DNA from 4 places in the Agrobacterium sp. CG160-95 genome. Region 1 is predicted to be linked to each of the others. Evidence: riboswitches for the same ligand, from Rfam matches in the RefSeq annotation. Region 1 holds a riboswitch; each other region holds the start of a gene.

Region 1 (5,042 bases):
TAAGCATAGACCACGGTTAACCCCGGCTCACGCAGATCGACGGTCGTGCCATCCGTCGCAGCCAAACCAATGCCAGGCAACTCCATCCCGGGTAAATGCCTGGCTGCTCCGTCGTCACGTGGGGTAACTAATTGCTCATCCCCGCCGGGTTCAATCATTGCCACCTCGTTGCTCTTCCTGTCTGTCGACGTTGCGAAGTTAGCCGATTTTCATACTACCGCAATGTCTTGTGCGCAGGTGCAAAGCTGCCGTAGCGATTCGCGCCTTCAGCCTTGATGGAATACGAACGCCACACCTTCATTCGATTTGACAAAGTCACTGATTGCCAAGTCTCTGGCCGATAGTATCGTTTTGGAATTTCCGCTGAAGCGATGTTCTGAGGCAACGGCTTCTTTATCTTGGGATCGCTGCTACCGTATGGCCACCACTGTCCCCATTTCCAAAAGGCAATTGCTGCTCTCGGCAAATACGTCCTGCTGACTGAGACCCACTTTTTTCGGCGATCTTAGCGGCCGTCGTGCTCCCGAGATTTTCGGCGTCTGGGAAGTTGTTCTGTTTGGCAAAAGTCACGAAGACGTCGGTGGCGTTGGAATAAATGTCTTCCAACCGAGACGTTTGGCGCAAACACTCAGCAGAAACAGGGCCGATTTTTAGAGAACAGGCGGTCTTGGCAGCTTTGCGCCAAGAGGCGGACATCCGTCGAAGCTCTCAGGATGATCCGCGCCGTGACCTTATAGCCATTCGTAAGTCTCCCAGCGTGTGTCGCGATGGGCGCGGTGGCGGCGAACGGCAGCCATCCGCAGGTTCAGACTATCAAAAAACTAAACAGTGAGCTCTCTTCGGACGATCTCAGCTCCTGCGCTCAAGGAATTCAGCTTGTCTCTTGCCACACGACGAGACAGGGGGGCCATGCCGCAATTGGTGCAGGGGCAAAGTTTATCTGCGTCGACAAACTTAAGCGCCTTTCGCAGCGTTGCAGCGACTTCCTCCGGGGTTTCGATGGTATCGCTTGCCACATCGATGGCCCCGACCATCACTTTCTTACCTCGAACAAGTTCCAGAAGATCCATTGGGACATGAGAATTGTGGCATTCGAGGGAGATCATACCGATGCCGGATTTCTGCAGCTTGGGGAGAGTTTCCTCATACTGCCGCCATTCTGACCCGAGTGTCTTTTTCCAATCCGTATTGGCCTTTATGCCGTAACCGTAGCAGATATGGACGGCGGTCTCGCACTTCAGCCCTTCAATTGCCCTGTCCAAAGTGGCAACACCCCAGTCATTCACATCGTCAAAGAATACGTTGAAGGCAGGTTCGTCGAACTGGATGATATCGACGCCGGCAGCCTCCAATTCCTTTGCTTCCTCGTTGAGTATCCCGGCAAATTCCCAGGCAAGCTTTTCACGGCTCTTATAATGGCCGTCAAAGAGAGTATCGATCATCGTCATCGGACCCGGCAAAGCCCATTTGATGGGTTGTTTGGTCTGCTGGCGAAAAAACTTGGCGTCTTCGACGAACACGGACTTCTGGCGAGACACTGCGCCGACGACTGTCGGGACACTCGCATCGTAGCGATCGCGAATTCTGACTGTCTCGCGTTTTGCAAAATCGACCCCGTCGAGGTGCTCGATGAAAGTCGTGACGAAATGTTGGCGTGTTTGCTCGCCATCACTGACGATGTCGATGCCGGCCTGTTGCTGATCGTACAGTGAAAGGCGCAGGGCATCTCTCTTGCCTTCCAGTAATTCCTCGCCCTCCAGCTTCCAGGGCGACCACAGTTTTTCGGGCTGCGCAAGCCAGGAGGGTTTCGGCAGGCTGCCAGCGGTCGATGTGGGGAGAAGTTTCTTCACGATGGGACCTCTTCTAAGTGATGCTCAGGCGGGGCGGTGAGCAAACAATTGCTCAAGGACGGCGCGGTATGGCTTGATGAAGTGTTTTTCGGTGAACTTACCCTGATCCACCGCCAAGCGATTTCGTTCGTCGCGATCGTAAATGACCCGGGTCAGCGAATAGTCCTGGTGCTTCAGGTTGGGCTGGTAAAATGTCCCGGCTGCTGCGTTCGCATTGTAGATTTCGGGGCGATAAATTCTCTGAAACGTTTCCATCGTGCTGATGACGCCGATTAGCTCAATATTGGAGTAGTCGCCCAGCAAATCCCCAACAAAGTAGAAGGCCAACGGCGCAACGCTGCCTGCAGGCATGAAGTAGCGAACCTGCAATCCCATTTTCCCGAAATACTGGTCGGTGGACGAGAACCCATTCTGCCGGTATTCGACGCCCATCACGGGGTGATGATTTTCGGTCCGGTAATAGGTCTTGCTGGTCGAGGCGCTGATGCAAATGACCGGCGGCTTGCGAAAGTACGAGCGGTAGGCATCCGACTGCAGAAAAGACTTGAACAGGTTTCCATGCAGGTCGCCGAAGTCGGCCGGAATGCTGAAGGCAGGAACGCTCTTGTTATGCTCCGGCAGCACAATGCTGAAGTCGTAGTCTCGCACATAGGAGGAGAAGTTATTCCCCACAATGCCGTCGATACGTTCACTGGTTTTGTGATCGATGATCGTCGTCTTCAGTATCTCGATGAGGGGAAATTTTTCACCTGCGACATCGAAGCTCATGTCGACCGAAATGATCTCCAACTCGACCGAGTATCGGTCCGATTTGGGATTATCCCAGTGAGCGAGGGCGTTGAAGCGGCTGTCGATCATGCGCATGACATTGCGCAGGTTTTCCTGCCGCTTTTCGCCCCTGGCCAGATTGGCGAAATTGGTGGTGATGCGCGTATTTTCTGAAGGACGATAGTCCTCATCGAAGGGTACGCTCGTGATCGTAAAAATGCAGGTCTGAGACATGTTGTGCCCCTATAAAGTTGGGGGCATGGGTCTGCGGACGCATAGCAAGACGGGCCGCGACAATGCAGCCTTTGCTACGGCACACTGGGACACCCCGCCCGTGGACGTTATTTCACCAAAGGCAGGTCTCCTGGCTCACGGATCATCACTTCCGTCCGTCTTCCCGGGGTAAACCAGTGACATATTGGACTTCAGCTCGCCGCTTACAGTTGCGGGGGCAGCGTCGGCTTTTCCGTATGACACGGAGCACCGACTTCCCTCTTAGCCCCGGCACGTTGCGTGCAACGACTGGGGAACCTTAGGCGTGACGACCATATTGTAAGCCACGTCATCGGTCAACATCATATAACGATATCTTTATGTCCTTAAGTCTACGTTTCCATTGTCGGTTCCGGCCGAGTAGGTTGCATTCGGCGTTGTCAGGCGATTCTCACATACGCGGACCTGGCCGTGGCAAACGTCTCGCTCCACGCACTTGAAAGGATCAGACCACACCACGAATAGTTCCTAGTGCGGGAGCAGCCTGGTGATACCGTCCAGGCGCCCAGAGCGCGTTCCGCCAGACTTAGTCGCTCCAGAAGAGCCAGTACGTCGATCGACGGTTCAGGAGGCAATTGGGGCAGCTAGAAGGCGCGCATGATTTCGCCTGCCACAGGCGTTTAATTGAAGCGGCCTCGCCGGAGGTTGGGATGCTATTCGGACATGCCCTACTGTGCCGGCGCAGCGCTAATAAAGGGATCGGCGTTTGAATTAAATAACGAATGAGCGAAGGCAAGCACCCTTAAATTGCGGGCCGATAACATCACGGGCGCGTATCCGCAACAGCACCGCCGAATTTGTGCTCGGGCCTTGGAACCGCCCCATGTCGTTGAAGGTGCACAGGAAGTTCCGATCCGCACCGGGCATCTGACAGGTCTGGCAGTGGGCGGTATTCGGCTTGGTTAATCGTACCGTCAGGCTTGAATCACTGGAACTGCTAGTCGGCAGTCAACGTTGCGGTTTTACGCTTTTCGCCGCTTTCAGCAGCGTCATGCGTCCCAGTTTTCAATCTCCGGCGCAACGGCCTGGAGCAATATCCTCCTGCTGCCGCCGAGACGGACGATTATCCCTCACAAAGACGAATACAACCGCTTTTTCTAAGAAAAGGGTTCCAGCCTTTCGCTGCAAGGATTGCCCAGGCAGTGGCCCCGACATGCGGCAACCTGAAATATTTGAAGTCGGCAAATGTCGAGGTCGGCCCGATCATCAGCCCGGTCGTCAGTTCGTCCCCGACTGTCGCGTAGATCAGGTTATCGGGAGATATTTGTGCGGCGATGGTGGCAAGCAGCGCCTCGGCCCGCTCGGCATCGCCGACCTGCTGAAATGCCAGCGCGGCCTGGGCCGTACCTTCCAGCCACACACCATCCCGATCGTCGTTAAAATCAAAACCTCCCGCAACCGCATAATGCCGATCAACCCAATGTAGAACACGCCCACTGCGGCCCCGAAACTCCGGCACGGCGAGAATGGGCCAGAGCTCGGAATCTATTCCGGACTGGCTCGAGTTGGGTGTGTCGCTTCCGGGTAGGCTGCCGACGTAAAACCGTCCCTGCTGCTCATTCCACATCGCATCAAGAAATTTGCGTGTTTTGTCCCGCATCGCCTGCCAGGCGCGCGCTCCCTCAATTTCGGCGAGCCAACCCGCAACGGCATACACATCGAGATTATGTTCCGTCGATTTCCACTCGAGTTTTGCCGGTGCAGGCTCATGACCGAATGTGCCACCTGTGTAGCCGATATCGCGGACGCCCGCCGTATGCGCATCGATCCAGCGCATGAGTTTGGTCGCTGCCTGCACATAGGACGGATTGCTTAATCGTTCACTGGCAGTGAGAAGCGCAAGTGCCGCCCAGGCCAGGTTGCCCGTTGCGCTGCCGACCTGATAGTCATCCTCGACCCACGTCTTGCTGGCCTCACTCCAGAAACCGGGCAAAAGCATAGCATCGTTTTCGTTCGCAACGGGGCCGGAACGGTAGGCGTTGCGCAGGCGGCCATCGCTGTAATAGCGATCGTTGTTGACGGCGAGCAGCAGCGCGTCGGCAACCCTTTTCGCTTCGGCATCGTTGCCACAGGAAAAAAGGGCAATCGTCGCCAGGGCATTGTCATAGGTGAAACCCGCATTTGAAAGAGCGGGATCAAGCGCTTTACCGC
Region 2 (5,042 bases), on a different contig from region 1:
TGCGCGCCGCATGCGGGATGACGAGACCGACGAAGCCGATGGAACCGACCAGCGACACCATGACTGCCGTCATGACCGCCGAAACCGAGATCAGCACCGCATAGACCCGGCGCACCGGAATACCGAGCGAAGCTGCTGCCTGACCGCCGAAAGCGAAAGCATCAAGCGCGCGTGCGTACCAGAGGCACACCCCTAGACCCGCAATACTGACCGGCAAAGCCAGCCAGACATCCGGCCAGCGCACGCCCGAAAGATTGCCCAGCAGCCAGAACATGATGCCGCGCGCCTGTTCGGCATTGGCGGATTTGGTGACGATGAACGACGTCATGGCGTTGAACAGTTGCGAACCGGCGACCCCCGCCAAGATGATGGCGCTGTTGCCGTGCCCTGCCCGCACCGCCAGAAGGCTGACAAGCGAAAAAGCCACAAAAGCCCCGATCAGGGCGCCGGCCGGCATCGTCAGGAACCCCGCCCCGAAGCCCAGAAGCGCCACGGCCACGGCCCCGGTTGAGGCGCCTGCGGAAATACCGAGGATATAGGGATCGGCGAGCGGGTTGCGCAGAAGTGATTGAAGCACCGCACCGGCCAGCGCCAGCGAGGCGCCACAGCACGCGGCAACAACGGCGCGGCTGAGGCGGTAACTCCAGACGATGCCCTCATCCAGCGGCTCCAGCGGATAACCCGCATGGAAGACACGATTGGCAATGGTCTTTGCCACCACGTCGAACGGAATGGCAGTCTCGCCGATGGCCGCACCGGCCATCAGTGCGACGAGCAGCAGGGCGAGTGCGGCAAAAGCCAGACCCGCCCTGCCGAGATTGACGGAAAGACCGTTCACTTGGCGAGACCGGCTGTGGAAATCGCCTCGGCCAGCGTTTCAATGCCTTCGATCGTGCGGATGGTCGGGTTCATCGCCTGCGCGTCCATTTCGAAGACATGGGCCGCCTTGACGGCGGGCATGATGCTGGCAACCGGATCGGTAGCGAGGAACTTGAGCTTGACGGCGACATCATCGGCGGGGAAACGCCGGCGGTCCATCTTGCCGGCAACGATCACGGACGGATTGGCCTTGGCGATGGTTTCCCAGCCAACAGTCGGCCATTCCTCATCGCTTTCGATAACGTTCTTCAGTCCGAGCGCGGACATGATGTAACCCGGCGCACCATTGCGGCCCGCCACGTAAGGATCGATATCCAACTCGGCGCTGGAGAACCAGAAGACTGCTGAAATCTTGCCATTCGCCGAAGCGATCTTGGCGCGGGCGGCTTCCTCACGCTTTTTCAGGTCGGCAACGACTTCCTCGCCGCGATCTTGCACGTTGAAAATTTTCGCAAGGTCGCGGACCTCCTGGTAGATCAGGTCCATGGTGAAAACGGACTTGCGCACGCCGTCGCCGCCGCCGGAATTGTCCTTGCCCATGCAATCGGCAGGGGAGGTATAAACGGGAATACCGAGTTCGGCGAATTGCTCCGGTGTTCCGACAACGCCTTCGGGACCGATCTGCCACTGGAACTGCGTCGTCACGAGGTCCGGCCTCTTGCCAACCACCGCCTCGAAGCTCGGATCATTGTCGGCAAGCCGCTCCACCTTGGCATTGGCGTCTTCGTAACCCTTCAGAACCGGGCCGATCCACAGCGCCGTGCCTACCACCTTGTCGGCCACGCCGAGCAGATAGAGAACCTCGGTCGTGCTCTGGCCGACCGATACTGTGCGGGCGGGCGCCTGCTTGAAGGTGATTTCGTGGCCGCAGCTATTGATCGTCAGCGGATAGGTGGTTTCGGCAGCCTGAGCGGCACCGGCGGGCAAGGCCGCTAATGCGACAGCCAGAAGACCGGCGGAAACCGGCAGGCGTTTGAAATGAAACATATGTTCTCCAGTCTAAATAAAGTGGCGTGATCCGCAGGCCGCGCGTCAAAACGCGTAGTGACAGAGCGACAACAAGTGTGGAGATGGAGAACGGGACTCTAAATACGTTTCCGCGGACGGAAAGGTCATAATCAGCTCCTCTTCCGGGCATCCCCGCCCGTAACGATGGTCAATATTATGACGGCAGGTCTCCTGGCTCACGAATATGCGCCGTTCATCTGCCTTCCCGCACCTTGAAGGGTGCAGTGGCATGACGCGTTTCAGGCGTCACGAGGATGAGCGGCAATCCGCTTACAGTTGCGGGGGCAGCCACGGCATTGGGCGATAGAAATCACCCGCACCATGTTCCCTATTAATCCCTTTGCCCTTCGGCTTCAGGAACCGTCGCTTTCTGACATAAGGGGCAAGCGCCGGGGCGTCAATTGCGATAGTGCTGCAGCTCAGCACAAAGACGGACCCGCCAACGCGAAAATTTTTGTAGCGCCGGAAGGCGCCGGTTGCGGCGCGTCTTTGGACATCGTGGTAAGGGTTTCAATCACCACCAGCCCGGATTGCGCAATAAAATCAATAAAGAGATTGTTGTCGCTGATGGTGTCGAGACGCACCAGCTCATCGTCCAGATCGGTAAAATGCCGCCTCACAAGCGCAATCGCATCCATGTCCGCACCCGCAACGACCGGACCGATAATGTGGCCCCGCCCCGCCGCACGGCGCAGCGCAAAAGCGGTAAGACGGTCCGCCTCAAACACACCGTAACCCGCATTCTGCGTCAAAAGTCGCTGTAAAACGTTCCGGCGCGAAACGCCAAAAGCCGCCCGGTCTAGTTCCACCACATCAGTCAGATGATCTGCGGATAACGGCTCTATTCGTTGTTTTCTGCCGGGCGGCGGTATCTCGAAAAGGCAATTCGCCCTTCCCCGGAACAGATATACTTTTTCCGTATCACCGGCAAAACCCAACCTTGAAAACAACCGCCGCGACGCTCCCGTCGCGTTCAACCGCAGGGAGACAGTGGGGAATTTCGCGACAAGTTTCTGCACAAGCCATGGTGCTACGCCCTGCCCCTGCAAACGGGGGGAAACAATGACCATGCCAAGCGTCGCAAACCCCTGATCATAGGGAAAGAGCATCGCGGTTGCGACAACACGGTCGATCTCATCGAGCGCAGCGAGACCCACGCCGCATTGCCGCAGAAAACACCATTCATTCGCGTGATATCGCCATCCGACGGCCATGGAGAGTGCATGCAGATGATCGGCATCCACGTCCGCGATATCCACGGTCCGCAGCTCGAAACTATCGACTTTGAGCAGGTCCATAACCAACGGCCCTCATCCCCTACGGCTCACAACCTTCATCCGGTCCCGGCCTAGCCCACGACATCCGACGGTAGCCGGTTACGCCAGCACGAATTTTCTGAAAGCACTGGAAGGTCACAACAATCTACCGAAATCATTCGCATTTCAGCAGATAAACGTGGCAGGCCATTCTAAGCTTTCGGGATGACAATCCGGTCAGCGGAGACGACCATTGAACGCAATCGAAATCCTTGAGCGTCTCGTCGGTTTCCCGTCGGTCGTTGGAACCGCCAATGGCGATATTGCCGGCTGGATCGCCGATTATCTTGAAAGCCACGGCGCGAAAGTATCGCTGCTTGCGGGACCGGAGGGCGACCGCGCCAATCTCTTCGCCACCTTCGGCCCGGCCGATCGCGCCGGCTATGTTTTGTCCGGCCATATGGATGTCGTACCCGCCAGCGAGCCGGAATGGTCTTCCGATCCCTTTACACTGCGGGCGGAAAATGATCGTCTCTACGGGCGCGGAACCACCGACATGAAGGGTTTTCTGGCCACGGTTCTCGCCGCGGCGCCTGCATTTTCGCGCATGGCGCTGAAACGTCCCGTGCATATCGCCTTTTCCTATGACGAAGAGGCGGGTTGCCGTGGCGTTCCGCATCTTCTCGCCAGATTGCCTGAACTGTGCGCCGCACCGGCGGGCGCAATTATCGGCGAACCGAGCAATATGCGGGCGGTTCGTGCACACAAGGGCAAAGCAGCAGCTCGCATTACCATCCGTGGCCGTTCCGGCCATTCGTCCCGCCCTGATCAGGGGGTGAATGCCATTCACCTGATGACCGGCATCATGGCAAAGGCCGTGGAGACGGCACATGAGCTGACGAAAGGCCCCTTTGAAGCGACTTTCGAGCCGCCCTATTCCTCGCTGCAGATCGGCACGATGAAGGGCGGCCAGGCGATCAACATCATCCCCGATTTCTCGGCCATCGAGCTGGAAGCGCGGGCGATTTCCGGCATATCGCCGCTTGAACTGCTCGGGCCGATTCGCGCAAGCGTCGAGGTTCTTGCAGCAAAGGGTGTCGATATCGAGTGGACGCCTATGAGCGATTATCCGGCGCTTTCGCTTGCAGCCAATGCTCCCCTTGTTCTGTTTCTGGAGGAATTGACCGGCACCCCCTGTCTCGCCGCCGTCAGCTACGGCACGGAGGCGGGGCTGTTCCAGGCGGCGGGCATCGACGCCATCATCTGCGGACCAGGAGATATCGGCCGCGCCCACAAGCCGGACGAGTTCATAACGACGGGCGAACTTTCGGCCTGCCAGTCGATGCTGGAAACACTCGCAAGCCGCTGTGCGGCTTGAACCTTCGGGAAGCATAGATTTCAGATGACGTTTCTCTTCAATTCCGACGCCAAGCGCGGCGAGATTTTCCGGCAGGCCCTAGCTGCAGAACTGCCTGATCTGCCGTTTTCGATGGATGCATCAACTGTCGATCCCGATGCAGTCCGTTACCTCATCACCTGGACGGTACCACAGGACATTGCCCGGTATCGCAATCTCGAAGTCCTGTTTTCGATTGGCGCGGGTGTCGACCAGTTTCACATCGAGGCGATCCCTGAGACGGTAAAGGTCGTACGCATGGTGGATGAGGGCATCATCCGCATGATGCAGGAATATATCTGCCTCGGCGTACTTTCCCTCCACCGCAACCTGCCAGTCTATTTAAACCAGCAGCGCCAGCAACTGTGGAATGCCCTGCCCCAGCGTCAGGCGGAAGAGTGCCGGGTGGGCGTTCTCGGCCTCGGTATGCTAGGCGTTGCGGCGCTGGAGCGGCTGAAACCTTTCGGCTTTCCGCTTTCCGGCTGGAGCCGCTCACAGCGTCA
Region 3 (5,042 bases), on a different contig from region 1:
AACCTGCTGGTCTTCCCGAACCTCGATGCCGCAAACATCACGCTCGGCGTCACCCGCACGCTGACGGAGGGCCTGCATGTCGGCCCCATCCTGCTTGGCACGGCTCTTCCCGCCCATATCCTGTCGCCCAGCGTCACCTCGCGCGGCGTTGTCAACATGGCGGCCTTTGCCGTCGTGCAGGCATCGCACCCTTCGGTGTGATGAAGGCGTATTAACGCAGTTTTGAACATGCTGTTGCCGCATTGCGGCAACAGCTTATGTTATCTTCCTGAAACACGGATTTCCCGAAGCATAACACCCTCGCCACCGGCCGGGGACATCGAACGGATCGCACCATTGACCCGGCGCCGCAGCATTATCGGCCTCCTGCTTCCCCTTGTTTTCATCGCCCCGGCCGCTGCTTTCGCGGATCAGGTCTGCGATACGCTTTATGCGCAGCTGCGCGAACCGCCGCGTGTCATCGGCAACACCGCCGAGGTACGGCGTTACGCCAATGCGCTCACCCGCCAGAACATCGAGATCCGCAGGATCAGGAACGATCTGCGCCGTTACGGCTGTTCATCCGCAAGCGTCACCGTTTATGGCAGCCCGAATGCCGAACTCTGCGCGGAGATCAGCGACGCGATGGCGGATGCGCAGAGCGAACGCGATGCCATCATCCGTGACCGCGACTATGCCATGGCGGCCCAGGGCAGCGATGATGGCGACATCAGACGCCAGCGCATTCTCGCCGCACTCGACGCCAATGGCTGCAGCGCCATTCCGGAAACGGAAGCGCGCCAGCCGACGGCACCCGATGTGACACGTTACCCCGACGCCTTCGGCGAACAGGGCAACCCGCCGGGACAGGCAGGGCTTTCGACCTACCCCAATGCCGCTGCGGAGGGCGGGCTCAGGACGCTGTGCGTGCGCACCTGCGACGGCTCGTTTTTCCCCATCGCTTCCAATGCCTCGCCGCTCGATTTCCGTGCGCAGGCCGAACAATGCCAGAAAATGTGTCCGGGTACGCAGACGGAGCTTTATTTCCACTCCATGACGGAGCAGGAAACGGCTGACATGGTCTCGGCTGAAACAGGAAAGCCCTATAAGGACCTGCCGACCGCCTTTGCTTATCGAAATGCCTCAACGAAAGCCCCAGGCTGCGCCTGCAACATGGCCGCCTATCACGAGGAGATGAAGCAGCAGGAGGCTGCGCGGCCGGAAGCTGAGAAACCCTATTCCAGCATCACGACCATTCCACCACCGCAAGGTGACACCCCCAAAAAACCCACCGAACTGCAGCAGGCCGCAAAGCCGCCGGAACAACCGGTTCCGGAACGCGACTATGACCCGAACAACAGCAGGGTCCGCGTCATCGGCCCTAAATTCCTGCCCGACCAGACAGGCCGGATCGACCTGAAGAACCCGGCGCTGAAGGGCATTCAGCCGCAGCAATAGCTCCCATCAAGCACGCGGTATGGAGTTGGCAACGCTCTATCTCACTCACAAGGCGGTCGCGTGTTCTCTTTACCGCCCGCCCCAGCGATTGCGAAACACCAGCTCCTCCAGCGGCACGCGCTGGCGCCAACCCTTCACCGCCAGTTCCGGCTCGGTATAAAGTGTATCGACGCGGCCGAGGCATAGCCAGGCGACGATCTCGATGTGGTCCGGGATTTCCAGAATGGTCCGAATGTCGCTATCGTGGAAAATGCTGACCCAGCCGACGCCGATGCCTTCGGCGCGCGCTGCAAGCCAGAGGTTCTGGATGGCGCAGACGGTGGAATAGACATCGGTGCGCGGATTGTGGGTACGGCCCAGCACCACCTTGCCGCCACGCGTCGGATCGCAGGTGACGCAGATGCTGAGCGGCGCCTTGCGGATGCCCTCAAGCTTGAGGCTGCGGTAAAGCGCCTGCTGCTCCCCCTCGAACATCGCCGTCGCCTCGCCATTGGCGCGGCTGAAGGCAACCCAGGCTGCCTGCCTGACCGCACCGTCAGTGACGAGCGTGAAATTCCACGGCTGCATGAAACCGACCGAGGGCGCGGAATGCGCCGCCTTCAGCAAGCGCTCGACCACATCTTCCGGCAATGGATCCGGAAGGAACTGGTCGCGCACATCACGGCGGGTTTCGATGGCACGGTAGATCGCCTCTCGCTCCCCCTCGGAAAACGGGTAGGCGGGCGAAAGCGCGTGATCGAATGCATCGGCGTCGAGCGAACTGGTCGCGAGTGGATCGGTCGGCATCGTCTATCCCCAACAATGCTGGCGCGCCGCCACGAAAACCGGCTCCGGTTTTCGCCTGCACGACGCGCTGCTGCAACAACCTGCCGCCGTCCACGCGGTCTGGTCTATCCTGTCAGGCCGGTCTTCTGACTCGGCTTCATCCGCCCACTTTCGCCTTCCCGAATGGATTCAGTGGCATCAAGAAAAAGGGCATCCGCCTCACAGCGCTGGGCACGTTCCGGTCTTGCACCGGATTCCCGATTCTCCCGCCCTAAAGGGCAGGCACCTGACGAAGAAGCTTATGAGCAACAAAGATTGCAAATACAAGTATCTTGCGCAGCGATGCGGCAATGTGACCGTGGCCACCTCACCGGCGTATTGCGGCCTTCAGCCGCCGCGCAGAAGCGCGCCGGCTGAAGCACTCCCTACCGCATCACCCAACGGGAAAATACCGCACATAAGCGAACTCATCCCCGTCCGGTGACCAGTTGGGCGAATTCATCGTTCCCTGCCCGCCGAAAAGGTCAAACAGCGTTTCGGCATTACCGCCATCCATATCCATCAGCCGCACGCGCACGTTAAGGTCGCGCGGATGGTCGAAGACATCGGCGTCGTAGGAGACGAAGACGACCTTGTCACCGCTGGGGGACGGATGCGGGAACCAGTCGCCGTAGGCGCTGTCGGTGATACGCTCGACGGCCGAGCCATCCACCCGCACGCGCCAGATCTGCATCTGGCCGGTGCGGCTGGAGTTGAAATAGATCCATTCTCCATCCGGCGAATAATCCGGCCCGTCATTGCGGCCCTCACCATGGGTAAGGCGTGTCTCAACGCCGCTGTCTATGTCCATGGAATAAATATCGAAAACCTGATCGCGAATGCCGCAATAGGCGAAACCTTTCCCGTCCGGCGACCAGCCGTGCCAGTAGGACGGAAGGTTCTTAGTCATCAGCCGCGGCGTTCCGCCCGTCGAAGGCAGCAGATAGATGGCACTCTTGCCGAACTCCACCTTGTCGGAAATGGCATAAAGCGAACCGTCAGGCGAAATGCCGTGGTCATTGTTGCAGATTGTCGCAAAGCCAGTATCGACCTTTTCAGGCGAAGGGTCGCCGGCAAGTGACAGGCGATAAAGCAGACCGTCGCAGTTCAGAAGCAGGTATTTCCCGTCCGGCGACCAGTTCGGAGCCTCGAACAGCTCCGGCGTCTGCCAGACCACCCGCATCTGCCGAGTGCGGATGTTGAAGATTTCGATGGAACTGCGCATGCTGCCTCCCGGGCCTGTCGATCGTCTGGCGTGGAGCGTTGAATGGCACAACCATTCCGTTTGCATCCGCCACCGCCGTAATTATGATCCTATTGCCGCAGGCACCGCCCTGCAAATTCAAATAGGAAAAAACAGCAGCGTTCCGGCACCGCCCGCACCCCTGCCCGTTTCTCCCAGATCCGAGGTTCCGCGATGAACACCATCGCCGATCACGGCATCCGCTTCGGTCGGATCGCCGCAATGCTTCCTGTCAAGAATATCGAGAAGGCCCATGACTTTTATGTCCGTGTGCTGGGCTTCGAAAAGACCTTCGAAAACGGCAACCCTGTCGGTTTCATGATCCTGAAACAAGGTAACGCCGAGTTGCACCTGACATTGCAGTCAACGCACAAACCGGCCCCCTTCAATGTGGCGCATATGCTGGTCAGCGACGCCGACGCGCTGCATGCGCTTTGCAAAAGCCACGGGCTTCGCATCATCAAAAGTCTGCAGGACAAGGATTATGGCCTGCGGGCCTTCGTTTTCGAAGACCCGGATGGTAACCGCATCGATGTGGGGCAGGTTATTTAACGAGATAGGGAGACGGCGCGGCGTGTCCGCGCCGTTGGAGGAAAAGGATGCTTCTTCGCCATCGATATATGGCGAAGCCGCAGCATCCGCACTCCGTCACCCCGAACTAGATTCGGGGTCCAGCAAGCTCCCTCCATGCCCTCCTTCGACTACCTGTCCCTGAACCGGTTGGTAATCGGATAACGGCGATCGCGGCCGAAGTTCTTCTTGGTGATCTTCACCCCGGGCGCGGATTGGCGGCGTTTGTATTCGGCGAGATAGAGCAGATGCTCGATCCGGTGCACCGTCGCGATATCATGGCCACGCGCGAGGATTTCCTCGACCGACATTTCCTTTTCCACCAGGCACTCCAGAATATCGTCCAGCACCGGATAGGGCGGCAGCGAATCCTGGTCTGTTTGGTTGGGTCGCAATTCGGCGGATGGCGCCTTGGAGATGATATTGGCGGGGATCACTTCGCCGGACGGCCCGAGCGCGCCGGGCGGCACATGGGAATTGCGCCAGCTGGAGATGGCGTAGACCTGCATCTTGTAGAGGTCCTTGATGGGATTGAAACCGCCATTCATGTCGCCATAAAGCGTCGCATACCCCACCGACATTTCCGACTTGTTGCCTGTTGTCACCACCATCGAGCCGAACTTGTTGGAAACAGCCATGAGAATGGTGCCGCGTGTTCGGCTCTGCAGGTTTTCTTCGGTAATGCCTTCTTCCGTGCCTTCGAACATTTCCGAAAGCGCCGACAGGAACCCATCCACCGGTTCGGCAATCGGCACGATATCGTAACGGCAGCCGAGCGCTCTGGCGCAATCGGCTGCGTCCTTCAGCGAATCCTCGGAGGTGTAACGATAGGGCAGCATGATGCAGCGCACCCGCTCTTCGCCCAGCGCATCAACAGCAAGCGCAGCGCATATCGCCGAATCGATACCGCCGGAAAGGCCGAGAACCACGCTCTTGAAGCCGTTCTTGTTGACGTAATCGCGAAAGCCCAGCATGCAGGCGCGGTAAT
Region 4 (5,042 bases), on a different contig from region 1:
GATAAGGGAATTCCGTCGAAACTCTGTCCCTGGACGGAAACGAGCCTCTTGTCGCCCGTCAAAACCGTCGTCACATCCAGCAGGCCCAACCCATCGACCGTCATTGGTGGTCCTTCGATGCCGTCAGGGTCGGCAACGGTTTTTCCAAGCATCTGGTATCCGCCGCAGAGACCGAGAACATAACCTCCGCGGCGCACATGTGCCTTGATGTCGATGTCGAGGCCTGCATTTTTCAGCGCGGCGAGATCAGCTATGGTGGATTTCGAACCGCAGAGCAGAACCAGCCGGCAATCGGCGGGAATGGTCTCGCCCTGCCGCACTCGGATCAGCTCCACATCCGGCTCCATGTCGAGCGGATCCAGATCGTCGAAATTGGAGATATGCGGCAGGATCGGCACGGCAATGCGGATTTTCGCGCCGGGCTTTTGTTGCGCCGGGCCGGTAAGCCCAAGGGCGTCCTCCGCCGGCAATTTCGCAGCATCGGAAAAATGCGGCAATAGCCCGATGGACGCCCAGCCGGTCTTTTCCGCGATCATCCGCATGCCGTCTGAAAACAGCGTAGGGTCACCGCGAAAGCGGTTCACGATGAAGCCCTCTATCATCGCGGCATCATCGCGTTCGAGAACGGTTTTTGTGCCCACGAGGCTGGCGATGACCCCGCCCCGGTCGATATCGCCGATCAGAATCACGGGAGCATCCGCGGCGCGGGCAAAACCCATATTGGCGATGTCGTTGGCGCGGAGGTTGATTTCGGAAGCACTTCCCGCCCCTTCCACCAGCACCAGATCGGCCTGTTGTTTCAGGTGCTCGAAGCTCTCCAGCACACGCGGCATCAGCCCGGCTTTCATGTGCTGATAATCGGCAGCCTTGGCATTGCCGACAATTTTACCCTGTACGACGACCTGTGCGCCGGTTTCGCTCTGCGGCTTTAAAAGCACCGGGTTCATGTGAACCGACAGCGGAACGCCTGCAGCCCGCGCCTGCAGCGCCTGCGCGCGACCGATCTCGCCGCCATCGGCAGTGACCGCCGCATTGTTCGACATGTTCTGCGGCTTGAACGGCATGACGGACAGGCCACGCCTGACGAAGGCGCGGGCAAGGCCAGCCACCATCAGCGATTTGCCGACATCCGAGCCGGTTCCCTGAAACATCAGCACACGTGCACTCATGTCAGTATTCTATCCCGGCCTGCGCCTTTACGCCTGCCTTGAAGTGATGTTTGACGAGGGTCATTTCCGTCACCATGTCGGCAGCGTCGATCAACGGCTGTTTGGCGTTGCGGCCGGTAACGATGACATGCAGATCGGATCTACGGTTGGAAAGCGTTTCGACGACCTCTTCCAGCGGCAGGTAATCATAGCGGAGCGCAATGTTCAGTTCGTCGAGAACCAGCAATCCGATCGTCTCGTCGGCCATCAGTGCTTTCGCTTCCTCCCAGGCCTTTGTAGCTGCCGCGACATCGCGCTTCAGGTCCTGCGTGTCCCAGGTAAACCCCTCGCCCATAGTGCGCCATTCCACCCTGTCGCCGAACAAAGTCAGGGCCTGCTGTTCACCCGTCGACCATGCGCCCTTGATGAATTGCACGACGCCGACCCGCCGCCCGGTGCCGAGCATGCGCAAAGCAAGGCCGAAAGCGGCCGTGGATTTGCCTTTGCCAGGGCCGGTATTGATCATCAGCAGACCTTTTTCGATGGTCTTTTCCGCGACTTCGGCATCCTGAACCGTCTTGCGGTTGACCATTTTCTGCCGGTGGCGTTCGGCTTCGCTGTCGCTGATATCGCGTGTCATCGCGTTTTCCTTCTCGTCCAGAGGCGCGGGACCTTATGCCCCCGCCATTCGGAGCGGCGACTATACTCAATTTGCCGCACCCGGCAATCGACAAGCCGGCAGCATTGACCGTCACGCCCGTTCAGCCTAAGGGTAAGGCACTGACGGTCTTTTCCCGGCAACGGGAAAAGCTAAGAGGGAACACGGTTCCACCCCATACCGGGTCATTCCGTGGCTGCCCCCGCAACTGTAAGCGGTAAGCCCGCACTGTGAAGCCACTGGACCATAAAATTGGTCCGGGAAGGTGGTGCAGGGTGTTTTAAAGCCGCAAGCCAGGAGACCTGCCGTTTCAGGAAAAAACGTCTCCCGGGCGGGGTGCTCCGGTCAGCCGGTCGAATTGAATTGCAGCCGCGCTTTTCAGTGCGCTGTTTTCGACATCCGCACCCCGACGAGTTTAAAGGCGCGGAAAGCGGAACGGTTTGGATATTACCACAACATCTTCTTGTGCGGACGGGACAATGGAAGCCAACACAGCTTCTGGCGTGGTCGTTTTTGTCTGCCGAAGCTGTCGCGACGACACCGATCCCAATGCGGAGCCGCGCCCCGGCACCATCCTTGCGGAAGCTGCCATCGCAAAAGCGCGTGACTCCGGCATCGATGTTCGCTCCGTCAATTGCCTTGCCAATTGCAAACGCGGCCTCAGTGCCGTGCTGCGCGGTGCCGATGGCTGGTCCTATGTATTCGGCGGGCTGACGCCCAACGATGCGGAAGACCTGCTCACGGGCGCGCAAATGCTGGCCGCCTCCGCAGATGGCCTGATGCCCTGGCGCGGCCGCCCCGACACATTGAAGCGCGGCATGGTGGCGCGCATTCCCCCATTCGATTTTACCGAGGAGAGATCATGAGCACCCTTCTGGACCGCGTTCCCTGCACCATCGTCACCGGCTTTCTGGGGGCTGGAAAAACCACGCTGCTGCGCGGTCTCCTCGAAAAGCTTGATGGCAAGCGGCTTGCCATCATCGTCAACGAATTCGGTGATATCGGCATCGATGGCGATATCCTCAAGGGATGCGGCATTGAGAGCTGCCCGGAGGAAAACATCGTTGAGCTGGCCAATGGCTGCATCTGCTGCACGGTGGCGGATGATTTCCAGCCGGCCATCGAGCAGATTCTGAGCCGCCAGCCGAAGGTGGAGCATATCCTCATCGAGACCTCCGGCCTTGCCCTACCCAAGCCGCTGGTGCAGGCATTTCAATGGCCGGCCATCAAGAGCCGCGTGACGGTTGACGCTGTGGTGGCTGTTGTGGATGGCGCTGCCCTTGCCGAGGGTCAGGTGGCGCATGACATGGAAGCCCTTGCCGCCCAGCGCGCAAATGACGAAGCCCTCGATCACGACGATCCGGTCGAAGAGGTTTTTGAGGACCAGATCGCCTGTGCCGATCTTATCGTGCTGACCAAGGCGGATCTGCTCGATAGCGCCGGTCTGGAAAAGGCGAAGGCTCATATTCTCGAGCATTTGCCGCGGGCCGCAAAGATCGTCGTCGCCTCGAATGGCGTCATCGATCCGGCCGTGCTGATCGGCCTCGGTCTTGCGGTTGAAGAGGATATCGAAAACCGCCGCACCCATCACGATGGTGAACTCGACCACGAACATGACGATTTCGACAGCTTCGTCATCGACCTGCCGGCCGTGACCGATCCGGAAGCGCTGGCGGCTCGTATCGCCGAGACAGCGGCTGCGGAAAATGTTCTGCGCATCAAAGGTTTCGTCGAAGTATCCACCAAGCCGATGCGCCTGCAGGTGCAGGCAGTCGGTAGCCGCGTCAACCATTATTATGACCGTCCCTGGGCGGCCGGTGAAGAGCGCCGCAGCCGCCTCGTCGTCATAGGCGAAAAGGGCCTCAACCGCGAAAAGATCGAACAGATGCTGGCCGCCTGATAGAAATGCACATTCTCGCCACCACATCTTCGTCTCTGGACGACCTGATCGAGCCGGTTGATCTCAACCAGCCGCGATCGGATGTGGTGATGCTGTCTTTTTCGGCAAGCGATCTTGCCGGGCTGGAACAGGCATGGCGGCAGGCAGAGGGCGCGCTTCCGTCCCTGTCCGCTGCCAACCTCTCCGAGCTTCGGCATCCGATGTCGGTCGATCTGTGGATCGAAAAGACGGCCGAACATGCCCGTGTCATCCTTATCCGGATTCTCGGCGGCGCGGAACGCTGGCGCTATGGCGTCGATCAGCTCAGCACGATGGCGCGGCGACGTGGCATAAAACTTATGCTCCTGCCGGGTGAATGCAGTGAGAGAGACGAAAAGCTCGAAGCGGCCTCGACTGTTGATCGCCAGACGTTGGCGTCCGTCCTCGCCTTCTTCCGCGAGGGTGGGCGGGAAAATATGGACCGGCTTGCCATTGGTCTTGCTGCCCTTGTAAGTGGTGGCGCATGGCCAGATATCGAGGCTCAACCGCTGCCGAAAGCCGGCTTTTACCGGCCGGGTAAAGGCGTCGTGGATCAGGCGGAAGCCTGCGCCGGTTTTCCCGCCGGTGCAGCTGTCCTTCCCATTCTCTTTTACCGCTCCATGCTTCTTGCGGCCGATGCGGCGCCCGTGGATGCGCTTTTTAATGCGCTCTCTCAGCGCGGTTTTGCGCCATTGCCGATTTTCGTCAGCGGCCTCAAGGATGGGGAGGCAATTCGCTTTCTCGAAACCGTACTGCCCGAACTCCAGCCCGCCGCCATCGTTGCCGCCACAGCTTTTGCCAGTCAGATGGATGACAGCGGTAAAACCCTGTTTGATCGCCTCGGCGTGCCGGTGTTTCAGGTGGTTATGGCGACGACGCGACGGGACGGCTGGGCGGAAAATGCGCGCGGTCTCAACCCTTCCGATCTTGCCATGCATGTGGTTCTGCCGGAACTCGATGGCCGGATTCTTGCTGGCGCAATCTCATTCAAGCAGGTGCGGACTGATGGCGGTATCAGCCTCATCAATGTACCGGAGGCTGATCGCGTCGAACAGGTGGCAAACCGAATCGCTGCCTTTCTGCAATTAAAACAGTCCACGCCACAGGAACGGCGGATCGTCATTCTGATGCCGGATTATCCCGGTGCTGCGCCAGGGCGCACGGGTTATGCCGTTGGTCTCGATGTCCCGCAAAGCGTGCTTGAAATGCTGCGCGATCTGGCCGCGGCAGGATATGTGGTTTCGGATATTCCCGAAACGGCGCGGGCTTTGCTGGATTGTGTCGAGCAGCAGGAAGCGGCTGTCGGACTTTCAGACTA

Evidence for each region. A riboswitch is a leader RNA that binds a small molecule or an ion and turns the genes downstream of it on or off. The one in region 1 is predicted to bind cobalamin.
Region 2: linked by a shared signal. The riboswitch ahead of ACQZ63_RS08960 (ABC transporter substrate-binding protein) and the one ahead of ACQZ63_RS22245 (DUF1852 domain-containing protein) in region 1 are both predicted to bind cobalamin.
Region 3: linked by a shared signal. The riboswitch ahead of bluB (5,6-dimethylbenzimidazole synthase) and the one ahead of ACQZ63_RS22245 (DUF1852 domain-containing protein) in region 1 are both predicted to bind cobalamin.
Region 4: linked by a shared signal. The riboswitch ahead of ACQZ63_RS20980 (DUF1636 family protein) and the one ahead of ACQZ63_RS22245 (DUF1852 domain-containing protein) in region 1 are both predicted to bind cobalamin.

What each region holds. Positions count from the first base shown of each region.
Region 1 covers NZ_JBNWDU010000007.1:169,190-174,231, reverse strand. Annotated here, with positions in the region: gene ACQZ63_RS22255 (peroxiredoxin) at 1-158, opposite strand, end outside; gene ACQZ63_RS22250 (methionine synthase) at 822-1,850, opposite strand; gene ACQZ63_RS22245 (DUF1852 domain-containing protein) at 1,875-2,852, opposite strand; cobalamin riboswitch at 2,956-3,168, opposite strand; gene ACQZ63_RS22240 (hypothetical protein) at 3,955-5,042, opposite strand, start outside.
Region 2 covers NZ_JBNWDU010000002.1:490,091-495,132, reverse strand. Annotated here, with positions in the region: gene ACQZ63_RS08965 (FecCD family ABC transporter permease) at 1-838, opposite strand, end outside; gene ACQZ63_RS08960 (ABC transporter substrate-binding protein) at 835-1,866, opposite strand; cobalamin riboswitch at 2,032-2,267, opposite strand; gene ACQZ63_RS08955 (GNAT family N-acetyltransferase) at 2,307-3,185, opposite strand; gene argE (acetylornithine deacetylase) at 3,397-4,521, shown strand; gene ACQZ63_RS08945 (2-hydroxyacid dehydrogenase) at 4,546-5,042, shown strand, end outside.
Region 3 covers NZ_JBNWDU010000005.1:261,698-266,739, reverse strand. Annotated here, with positions in the region: gene ACQZ63_RS18595 (NADP-dependent malic enzyme) at 1-201, shown strand, start outside; gene ACQZ63_RS18590 (DUF2865 domain-containing protein) at 337-1,437, shown strand; gene bluB (5,6-dimethylbenzimidazole synthase) at 1,507-2,223, opposite strand; cobalamin riboswitch at 2,322-2,507, opposite strand; gene ACQZ63_RS18580 (TolB family protein) at 2,636-3,466, opposite strand; gene ACQZ63_RS18575 (VOC family protein) at 3,659-4,036, shown strand; gene ACQZ63_RS18570 (NAD+ synthase) at 4,186-5,042, opposite strand, start outside.
Region 4 covers NZ_JBNWDU010000006.1:288,323-293,364, reverse strand. Annotated here, with positions in the region: gene ACQZ63_RS20990 (cobyric acid synthase) at 1-1,169, opposite strand, end outside; gene cobO (cob(I)yrinic acid a,c-diamide adenosyltransferase) at 1,171-1,788, opposite strand; cobalamin riboswitch at 1,916-2,130, shown strand; gene ACQZ63_RS20980 (DUF1636 family protein) at 2,286-2,672, shown strand; gene cobW (cobalamin biosynthesis protein CobW) at 2,669-3,706, shown strand; gene cobN (cobaltochelatase subunit CobN) at 3,712-5,042, shown strand, end outside.